2 regions of the Kitasatospora sp. NPDC058243 genome follow, and region 1 is predicted to be linked to the other one. Evidence: riboswitches for the same ligand, from Rfam matches in the RefSeq annotation. Region 1 holds a riboswitch; the other holds the start of a gene.
The links. A riboswitch is a leader RNA that binds a small molecule or an ion and turns the genes downstream of it on or off. The one in region 1 is predicted to bind cyclic di-AMP.
Positions count from the first base shown of each region.

Region 2: linked by a shared signal. The riboswitch ahead of ACFVX9_RS10990 (transglycosylase family protein) and the one ahead of ACFVX9_RS26475 (M23 family metallopeptidase) in region 1 are both predicted to bind cyclic di-AMP.

Region 1 covers NZ_JBHVWW010000046.1:44,044-49,412, reverse strand. The annotation lists gene ACFVX9_RS26485 (GNAT family N-acetyltransferase) at 1-133, opposite strand, end outside; gene ACFVX9_RS26480 (hypothetical protein) at 176-1,165, shown strand; gene ACFVX9_RS26475 (M23 family metallopeptidase) at 1,227-2,060, opposite strand; cyclic di-AMP (ydaO/yuaA leader) riboswitch at 2,073-2,231, opposite strand; gene ACFVX9_RS26470 (alpha/beta fold hydrolase) at 2,575-3,402, shown strand; gene ACFVX9_RS26465 (TetR/AcrR family transcriptional regulator) at 3,499-4,068, shown strand; gene ACFVX9_RS26460 (PP2C family protein-serine/threonine phosphatase) at 4,333-5,369, shown strand, end outside.
Region 2 covers NZ_JBHVWW010000011.1:146,356-151,724, reverse strand. The annotation lists gene ACFVX9_RS11005 (ATP-binding protein) at 41-562, shown strand; gene ACFVX9_RS11000 (DUF397 domain-containing protein) at 936-1,199, opposite strand; gene ACFVX9_RS10995 (hypothetical protein) at 1,759-2,736, shown strand; cyclic di-AMP (ydaO/yuaA leader) riboswitch at 3,167-3,327, shown strand; gene ACFVX9_RS10990 (transglycosylase family protein) at 3,314-4,774, shown strand; gene ACFVX9_RS10985 (hypothetical protein) at 4,997-5,197, shown strand; gene ACFVX9_RS10980 (LacI family DNA-binding transcriptional regulator) at 5,269-5,369, opposite strand, start outside.

The DNA.
Region 1 (5,369 bases):
CGCGCGGCTCGAAGGGGAGGTAGCGGGTGACCTCCGGGTCGCCGAACAGCCCGTGCAGCGCGTCCACGTCGCCGGGGGTGTGGTGATACTCGCGGATGGCCAGCCGGGGGCCGGTGAGTCGTACGGGGACCATGGCAGCCGACCCTACTCCCGGCCAGCGGTTACCGTTCGAGCTATGAACGACGAAGACCTGCGGCTCGCCCCGCGCACCAGGGCCGCCGACCTGCTCGCCTGGGCGGCGGAAGAGGACCGCACCCCGGTGGCCGAAGCGCCGCTGCGCGCGGTGCTGGCCCTGCTGGAGCTGGGCGAGGGCAGGATGCACGACGGCTGGCCCGAACTGACCTCGAACGCGGTGGAGCACCTGCTGTACGAGCGGCTCTACCTGTACGTCCAACCCGAACCGGAGGCGGACCCGTTCGCGTACGGCGCCGCCGTCCGGCTGCTGACCGACCACCAGCGGGCCGCCAAGCGGCTCAACGCCAAGCGCCAGGAGCGGCTGCACGCCGAGGCCGAGTGGCAGGGGGAGGTCGCGGCCGGGCTGCTGCGCCGCGCCGACCTGGTGACCTGGCCCCGGCTGTACGCGCTGCTGCTGCACGCGTACGGGGCGGACGTCACGGATCCGGAGGCGGTGCGGGAGTGGCTGACCGGCTTCCGGGAGCTGGCGCAGGAGGAGCGGCTGGCCAGGTTCGCCGCACTGGCGCAGACCGGCTGGCTGGACGAGGTGGACGAGCAGGGATGGAGCCCGACCCGGGTGATCTCGGTCGGCATGGCCACCGACGGCGCGCGCCGGCTGCTGGAGCAGGGCCTGATGCGGCGCAGCTACCGCAACCTGACCGAGCTGACCGCGCTGGGGCGGCCGATGCCGGACGAACTGGCCGGGGACTTCGGGGCGTTCGAGGAGGCGGCGGTGGAGGCCGCGCTCGACCTGTACGGGGAGTGGACGGTGCCCGGGCTGCCGCGACTGCTGGTGGAGGAGTTCCCGGACCTCGCGCCGGAGCCGGGGCAGGAGGAGATCGACGCGTACCTGGCGGGGCTGGCGCAGGAGGAGTTCGACGCCCGCCTGGAGGAGCTGGCGGGATCGGCAGTCCCGGCGGACCAGGCAGACCCGACGGACCCGACGGACCCGACGGACCCGGCGGACCCGGCGGACCAGGCTCGGGAGTGACGCGGCGAAGCCCCGGCCGCCGGTGCCTTTCGGTTCCGGCGGCCGGGGCTTCGCGGGTGCGTCAGGGGTTGAGGCCGCGCTGCTGGAACCAGGTCTCCGGGTCGACGGGGGCGCCGCCACCGGGGCGGACCTCCACGTGCAGGTGCGCGCCGGTGACGTTGCCGGTGGCGCCGACCTTGCCGATCTGCTGGCCGGAGCCGACCTTGCCGGAGCCCTTGATGATCGAGGAGAGGTGGCAGTACCAGATCTCGGTGCCGTCGGGCAGGGTCTCGACGATCCGGTAGCCGTACGAGCCGGACCAGCCGGCCGAGGTGATGGTGCCCTGGCCGACCGCGTAGACGGGGGTGCCGGTGTCGGCGGCGAAGTCCAGGCCGGTGTGCAGGTGGGCCCAGTAGCGGGCGCTCTGGCCGTAGTGGGCGGTGAGGTGGTAGTCGCGCACCGGCAGGGTGAGGGCGGCGGCCTTGGCCCGCTCGGCCTCCTCGGCGGCCCGCTTGGCCTCGGCCTCCTTGGCGGCGGCCTTGGCCTCCGCCTCCTTCGCGGCCTGGACGCGGGCGTCCTCCTCGGCGGCGGTGCGCTGGCTGTCGGCCTGCAGCTGGATGCGGGCGGCGAGCGCGAGGCCGGGGTCGGCGGAGAGGGCGACCGGGGTCTCGTCCGGGGTCTCGATGGCGGGGGCGGCGGCCGGGGTGGCGGAGGCGAAGCCGGTGGCGCCCAGGGTGGCGGCGACGGCGGTGACGCCGAGCAGCGGGGAGGTCCCACGGACCTGACGCGGCATCCGGTGCCGGTTGGTCTCGGCCTCCGGGCCCGCGTACTCGGGGCCGTCCGGGCCGGGGTGGTCGAGGAGCCGGGTACCTGCTGCGAGGCCGGCCGGGTGTGCCGGGGTGTGCGTCGACGCCACGGAGGCGCGCTCCTTTCCTTCCTTCGCGCCTACCGGGTTAGCTGACGGGTTCGGAGCAGGAAGGTCTCCTACGGCCGGGCCGGAGCCCCGCCGATTCACCCCAAGGAACGTGGTTCCCCGGCTCCCTGACCTGCCCGGAGGCCGGTCGGCGGGATTAGGCGACGGCGCACGGTGCCGTCTGGGTACGGCGTTGAGGACCGCGCTGCGTTATCAAACGTTAATCCTAGGAGGCCCTGATTCCAAGCCGTTCGCCCGGGACGACCGGAGACGGACGGGGCGCTCTGGGACGCGAAGGGCGTTTTGTCCCCCTTGGGCCCCTTGGGCACGCTTGAACACCATTGACGCCACCTCACGTGATCGGACGTCAACGGACGGCCCTTCATTCAGGCACTCCCCGCCAACCTCCCCCGCTCCACAGGGCGCGAAGGCTTGACGGCTAAGGCTATTAGCCTTAGCTTTATGGCTATCGGCAGCACCGCCGAAGCCCCGCACCGGCAGCCCCCGGAGGCCCACCATGAACGCCACCAGCGCCCCCACCACCCAGTACCTCGACGTCACCGGCGGCCGCCTCGCCTACGACGACACCCGGCAGGGCGACGGCACCCCCGTCGTGCTGCTCCCCGGAATGCTCGACACCCGCGCCGCCTACCGGCACCTCCACCCGCTGCTGGCCGCCGCCGGCCACCGGGTCATCACCATGGACCTGCGCGGCTTCGGCGAATCCTCGATCGTCTGGGACGACTACTCCCCCGCCGCCATCGCCACCGACGTCCTCGCCCTGCTCGACCACCTCGGCATCGACCGCGCCGTCCTGGTCGGCAACTCCTACACCGGCGCGACGGTCGTCAAGGCCGCCGGCGACGCCCCCGAGCGGGTCGCCGGCATCGCCCTGATCGACGCCTTCGTCGAGAACCCCCCGCCCGGCGCCCTCATGCGCGGCGCCCTCCGCGTCATGGGCACCCTGACCGTCCACTCGCCCGCCTTCTGGGGCCTCTACCACCGCAAGCTGGCCTACCCGGGCGCCAAGCCCGCCGACTTCGACACGTACGTGGCCGGACTCGTCGCCGCCATGCGCACCCCCGGCCGCAAGACCGCCACCCGCGGACACGTCGGCGGGGACTCCGCGCCCGTCGGCTGGACCGCGGCCGTCCGCTGCCCCTCGCTCGTCATCATGGGCAGCAAGGACCCCGACTTCCCCAAGCCGGAAGCCGTCGCCGACCGGCAGGCCGCCGCGCTCAACGCGCGGAAGGTCATGATCGACGGATCCGGGCACTACCCGATGGCCGACAACCCGCAGGCCACCGCCGGCGCCCTGCTGCCCTTCCTCGCCGAACTCGCCTGAGCCCCGCCCACCCCGTCCGCCCACGTCAGCCCCACCCGCCCACACGCCCCGCCCCACCCCGCCACGTACGCCTTCCACCGACGGAGAGCCCACACCATGCCCCGAGTAGGACTCACCCCCGAGCAGGTCGTCGACCACGCCCTCACCCTCATCGACGAGCAGGGCACCGACGCCCTCACCCTGGCCGCCGTCGCCGCCCGGGCCGGGGTCGCCACCCCGTCGCTGTACAAGCACGTCAGCGGCGGCCTCACCGAACTGCGGCGGCTCATCGCCGTCCGGGTCACCGAGGAACTCGCCGACCGGCTCGCCGAGGCCGCCGTCGGCCGCAGCGGGGACGACGCCGTCGCCACCGTGCTGCGCGCCTACCACGCGTACGCCACCGAGCACCCGCACCGCTACAACGCCCTCCCCCAGGCCCCGCAGCCGGACGACGACCTCACCCGCGCGGCCGGCCGGCTCGTCGGGGTGATCATCGCCGTCCTGCGGGAGTACGGCCTCGACGGCGCGGAGGCGATCCACGCCGCCCGCACCGTCCGCTCCGTCGCCCACGGCTTCGCCTCCCTCTCCATCGGCGGCGGCTTCCAGCTCGCCGAGGACCTGGCCACCACCCAGAGCCGCCTCATCACCCTCCTCACCACCGGCCTCCGCACCTGGCCCACCCCCTGAGACACCGGCCACCGCACCGGCCACCGCACCGGCCGCGGCACGACCCGCCCGGCCACCGCACCGGCCGCGGCACGACCCGCCCGGCCTCCCACGACGACGGAACGGCCAGCGCCCCGGGTGACACATGCGCGAGAAGTCGGACCCGCCGACTTCCCGTGCGGCGGGCAGGCAGCGGCCTGGGGGTGGTGGGGGTGGACGGGTTAGTGTGGCCGGGCTGACTGGTGGTCATGACAGGGGACCGCCGACCCCTTGGCGGAGGTCCACGTGCCCGCACCGATAGCGAGGGCGCGGCGGTGGTACCTGCGGCTGCTGGACGGGAACGCCCGGGCCGCGCGGTACGCGCTGGGGGTGCTGCTCGGGGTGACGGCGGTGCTGAGCGTCCTGCCGATCGTGCTGCCGTACAGCTGGCCGCCGTCGGCGCTGGTGCTGCCGCTGGTGGTCGGCGGGCTGCTGTTGCGGCGCGGGCAGCTGCTGGTGCTGGTGTGCGCGGCGCTGGCCGGCGGGGTGCTGGGGGCGGTGGTGCGGGATCCGCTCGGGGTGCGGATCGGGGTGACGCTGGTACTGGCCGCGACCGCGGTGACGGTGCTGGCCGCGAACCGGTTCCGGCACCGGCTGGGTCTGCGCGGGACGCAGGGCGATTCGATGCTGCTGGAGCTGGCCGAGCACACCCGGGCACTGGCCCGGCTTCCGGAGCGGCTGCTCGACTGGCACTTCGACAGTGCGCTGGCGCCGGCCGGCGACACCTCGTTCTCGGGTGACTTCCTGCTGTGCGCGCACCGCCCCGAGGAGGATCTGCTGGAACTGCTGCTGGTGGACGTGTCGGGCAAGGGCAGCCGGGCGGCGGCCCGCTCGACGCACCTGTCGGGCGCGTTCGCGATGCTGCTGGGGCGGGTGCCGCCGGAGGCGTTCCTGCCGGCGGCCAACGACCATCTGGTGCGGATGGGCTGGGAGGACGACTTCGCGACGGCGGTGCACCTCGCGCTGCGCCCGGCGACGGGCGACTACCTGCTGTTCAACGCCGGCCATCCGGCGCCCGCGCAGTTCCGCCGGGCGGACGGCGGCGGCTGGGCGCGGTCGGGGCACGGCGGTCCGGCGCTGGGGCTGGTGTCGGGCGCGCTGTACCCGGCGGTGTCGGGGCGGCTGCGGCGGGGCGATTCGCTGCTGCTGTTCAGTGACGGCCTGGTGGAGGTGCCGGGTCGGGATCTGGACGAGGGGGTGGGCCGGCTGCTGGCGGCGGCCGAGCCGGTGGTGCGGCCGTGGCGGACGCAGCAGCAGCTCACCCGGGGTGCGGCGGAGCGGCT
Region 2 (5,369 bases), on a different contig from region 1:
GGGTCCAGCCGTGTCCGCCCCCTTATGGGAGGAGCTCTTCATGAGCACCGGTACGGCTTTGGCGGTTGACCCCCATGTGGTCACCTGTACGCTCGCTCCTCGCTTCGAAGCCGTCAGAACCGCGCGCGACTTCGCCAGAACCTCTCTTCAGCGCTGGGGCCTGATGGAGCTGTTCGACGACGTCGCGCTGGTGGCCTCGGAGCTGGTGACCAACGCACTGCGGCATGCGATCGGCGCACGACCCGACCCTGCGGGTGGCGCCCAGGGCGAGTACGACTTTCCCATACAGCCGACCCCCGAGGGCCGACTGCCGATCCGAATAAGCCTGGTCCACCGCTCTCCCCAGGTGGTCTGCGCGGTGAGCGACCCGAGCTGCATCGGCCCGGTCGCCCGGGAGGCGGACTTCGTCGCCGAGTCCGGCCGCGGACTGCACCTGGTGGAGTCCTTCAGCCGCTCCTGGGGTTGGCACCCGCTGGGCAGCGGCAAGGTGGTCTGGGCCCTGTTCGAGGCGGAGCCGGCCACCGGTTCCGAACTCGGTGGACGGCACCGGCGCTCGGCCTAGCGCCAGGCGGCGCGCGGCCGGCCGAGGGAGGCCCCGGGAGGACCGCACCCCGGGCTCCGCGGGGCGGCTCGACGGGCCTGGCGCAGGTGCGCCACGGGCTCCGGCTCAGTCCTCAGGACGATTCCCACGACGATTGCCGGGCCGGCCCCCCGGACGAGCCGGCCGGACTGACGGCCGGACACCCCGGCGGCCCGACCCCCGTCCGGGCCCCCAACCGTGCGCGGGACCACCCGCCGCGCCTGCGCGCGGTCGGCCGCGAGAGCGCCCGTCGGGAGAACGCCCGTCGCGTGGCCCCGGACCGGCCCCGGACAAGACAAAGGCCGTCGCGGTGTCAGCACCCACGACGGCCCCCCGATGGCAGGACGGCGGCCGGTCAGACCGCCAGGTGGTCGAACTCCCCGTCCTTGGCCCCCAGCAGCAGGGCGGCGATCTCGGCCCGGGTGTAGATGAGCGCCGGCCCTTCCGGGAAGCGCGAGTTGCGCATCGCCACATCGCCCCCCGGCAGGGCCGCGAACTCGACGCAGTTCCCCTGGGAGTTGCTGTGCAGGCTCTTCTGCCAGAGAACCCCCTTGAGGTCGGCGGCCGCCATCCCGTTGTAGGTGTCGTACGAGCCGTGCGTGTCCTGCGAGTCGTGCATAGAAATCTCCCGAAGAGCTCCGGAGTGGTCGTCCAGCGCGGCGCTCCCGGCACCCGCCGAACGAACGGACCGGCCCCGTACCGGCCCGGCACAACGCCTCACTTGACGCGATGATAGCTGCTGTGCACGTGCATCAGCACGGGACATTGCAGGTGCACGAGGCCTTTCACCGGCAGTTCCGAACTCTTCACGGGCCCTTCTCCTGACGGTACGTAAACGGACATAGCCGAGTGAATCGCCAGATTCTCGATAACCGGCCGTGAGCGGTTCCCCGCTGAATGTTGATCTTCAGACGCCCGGAGTCGCGCTGCCGTGACGCTCCGTCAGGCGACCTCCTGGCTGTGAGACATCTCACGCGCCACACAGGCAACTCGACGCCCCGTCGGACACGTCAGGGCTACGAGCGGTGATCGCTCGAAGGCTGGGTGAGATATGTCCGGATTGCGGGCAAACCGCCCGGACGGACACGGCGGGAACGCGGCACACCCGCCATGACCACGTGAAACTCGAACGGCAGCCGAATGCAGGCCTGACGGGCCGATGTCCTACGATCTCCGGCATGAGCACCGCAGCCATCCCGGGCGCGCCACTGCCCGTCCGCACTCCAGGCTCCCGTGCGCGGGGGCGCCACCGCCGCCCCGAGCGCCCCGAGATCCCGGCCGGCTCCCCGGCCCTGGTGCTCGCCGTGCCCGCGACCGCCGGGCCCGAGTCCCGCTCGGTCGTCGAGGAGCTGCTGTCGATCGTCCGCAGCGAGCAGAGCGGCATCCAGACCGCCGTCGGCTACCTCCCGGGCGAAGCCGCCCAGGGGGTCGACAGTGACGACCGCACCGTCGCCGAACTGCTGGCCATGGCCGCCGAGGCCGGCCTGCCCGCGCCGGTCCTGGTGCCGCTGGTACCCGGCCCGCACGGATTCCTGACCGAACTTCACGCCCTCGCCGCGGAGTACGGAGCCCCCGTCACCGACGTGCTCGGCCCGCACCCGCTGCTCGCCGAGGCCGTGCACGTGCGCCTGTCCGAGGCCGGCCTGGCACGCGCCGACCGGGCCCGGCTGTTCGCCATCGCGACCGCCGCGGACGGCGTCGTGCTGACCACCGTCGGCGGCGAGGAGGCCGCTGCCGCGGCCGGCATCACCGGTGTCCTGCTGGCGGCCCGGCTGGCCGTCCCGGTCGTGCCCGCCGCGCTCGACGTGCCGGGCTCGGTCGCCGCGGCCGTCAACCACCTCAAGGAGACCGGCTCCCAGCGCCCGGCGCTGGCACCGCTGGTGATCGGGCCGGAGGCCGACTCCGAACTGCTCGCCACGGCCGCCGAGGAGACCGGCTGCCCGTCCGCGGCGCCGCTGGGCGCCTACCCGACGGTCGGCCAGCTGATCGCCGCCACCTACCTGGCCGCGCTGCCGGCACCCTCCCCCGAGGCCCTGGCGCAGGCCGAGGCCGAGGCGGCGGAGGCCGCCGAGGGCGCGCACGCCGACCACTCCGGCCGGGGCGGTCACGCCGCCCACGCCGCTCGCACCGCCACCGAGGAGTCGGTCGGCCAGTAGCGGTCACCGCACGCGTGAAGGGCCCGGAACGGCTACGTTCCGGGCCCTTCCTGCTTGCCCCGTAAGGGAGTTAAGGGGCGAATAGGTGTGATGTCCGTTCTATCCGCATTTGTTCGCCGCCGCTCGATCCATCCCCCGACGGCCACAGTGTGGACGCACCTCCTTCTCGGCGGGCGGGCCCCGGGGGACCCGACCCGCCGCCACCCGCCTCCTGAAGCACAGACAGTTGCGCACGCCCTTCGCGGCATTGCCGGAAATCGGCCATTTTCGATCATGGCGAGCGAGGGGAACGACCGTTCTCGCCAAACCGTGATGCGCGTCACAGGTGTTTGCAGTTTGAACTTAAGTCTGCTTAACGTGCTCCCCGTTCGTGGCCACACGAACCCAGTTCATCCGCGACGCCGAGTCCTGCCGTCGGATGTCCTGGCAGCGCGAAAACGCACCACGGCAGGAGCGGGGGACCCACAGGTAAGTCGCCCCGGACCGTTCCCCGGAACGATCCAGGGCTAGGGGTGAAGCCGCGCCCACAGCGCGGCCGGGCAACTCCAGCCCGAATCCGACAGCTCACCTCGCAGGCGTGGGAGAGGACTGCGTCTTCATGCTGCCCACCAACGGCACCCGTCTGTCCAGTCGTACCCGACGCGTGATCGCCGCCATCGGCGTCGCGGGCGTCGGCCTCACCATCCCCTGCCTCACCTCCGGCACCGCCTCCGCCGCCTCCGTCGCCACCTGGGACAAGGTCGCCCAGTGCGAGAGCACCGGCAACTGGAGCATCAACACCGGCAACGGCTTCTACGGCGGCCTGCAGTTCACCTCCAGCACCTGGGCCGCCTTCGGCGGCACCGCGTACGCCCCCCAGGCCAACCAGGCCACCAAGGACCAGCAGATCGCCGTCGCCGAGAAGGTCCTCGCCTCGCAGGGCCCCGGCGCCTGGCCGGTGTGCTCGGTCCAGGCCGGCCTGACCAAGGGCGGCACCCCGGCCACCGTCGACACCTCGGCCGGCTCGACCACCGGCTCGGCTGCCAGCTCGACCGCCACCAAGCCCGCCGCGAAGCCGGCCACCCCGGCCACCCCGGCCGCCAAGCCCGCACAGAGCCAGGCCCCGGCCACCCCGGCCGCGAAGCCCGCACAGAGCCAGGCCCCGGCCACCCCGGCCACCCCGGCCGCGAAGCCCGCCAAGCCGGCCGCACCGGCCCAGGACCAGGCACAGGCCCCCGCCGACTCCGCCAACGGCACCTCGGCGCAGAAGGGCCAGAACCAGGCCCAGAACAGCGCCCAGCCCCAGGGCGACGACTACACCGTCACCTCCGGCGACTGGCTGTCCTCGATCGCCGACAAGCACAACCTCCAGGGCGGCTGGCAGCGGCTGTACGAGCTCAACCGCGGCACCCTGACCGAGGGTCCGGACACCATCTACCCGGGCCAGCGCCTCTCGTTCAAGGACGGCGGCCAGGCCCAGCAGTCGGCTCAGACCGACCAGTCCGGCTCGGACTTCACCTGGTTCGACCGCTCGCAGAAGTCCGGCCAGACCTCCAACGGCGCCGCCGTGAACGCCAAGCCGACCGCCCAGCCGCAGGCCCCGGCCCCGGCCCCGGCCCCGGCCCCGGCCCCGGCCGCCAAGCCGGCTTCCAAGCCGGCCGCCCAGGCGCAGACCCCCGCTCAGACCCCGGCCGCCACCGGCAGCATGGCCGCCGCGGTCTCCTTCGCCCAGTCGAAGGTCGGCCAGGCGTACGTCTACGGCGGTACCGGCAACGGCGGTTGGGACTGCTCCGGCCTGACCCAGGCCGCGCTGCGCGCCGCGGGCGTCTCCGTCCCGCGCGTCGCCGCCGACCAGGCCGCCGCCAGCACCCGCGTCTCGCTGGACAGCCTGCAGGCGGGCGACCTGCTGTTCTGGTCCAACAACGGCCAGAACTCCGGCGTCTACCACGTCGCGATCTACATCGGCGGCGGCCAGTACGTCGAGGCCGCCAACCCGAGCTCGGGCGTGCGCCTGCAGACCGTCGCCAACTGGGCGCCGGACTTCGCCGGCCGGGTCTGAGCACGACCCGCGGGTGACAGCTGACAACTGACGGCTGACAGATAACAGATTTCAGATAACAGATTTCATCATCTGTTATCTGTCAGTCGCCGCCCGCCCCGGCGGTCGCCCGGCGCCGTAGGAAGGCCGCCGGCAGACCGCCGGGCAGGACCGCCCGAGGCCATGGTCAAAGCCCGCCCCCAGCGGGCATGCTGCTGCTCCGGCACCCGAGGAGGAGTCACCATGGCCCAGGTCACCGTCACACTCGACGCCAACCTCGCGATCGACGCGATGATGCTCTCCGGCACCAAGAACCCGCAGGACGCCGTCGAACTCGTCCTGCGCGACTACCTGGCCCGCGGCCGCCGCACCGAGACCCGCACCGGCGACGCCACCGACGGCCAACGGCTCACCGAGAGCCGCCCCACGGACCACGAGGGCTGACCCGGCACCCGGGCGGCACGCAACGGGCCCCGGAGAGCAACAGCTCTCCGGGGCCCGTCCGTTGACCGTCCTCAGCGCGCGCAGGCCCCCGTGGAGCCGCGCATGACCAGCTCCGGCTGGAACATGAACTCCCCGCGCTGGACCGCGTTCCCGCCGACCTCCTCCAGCAGCG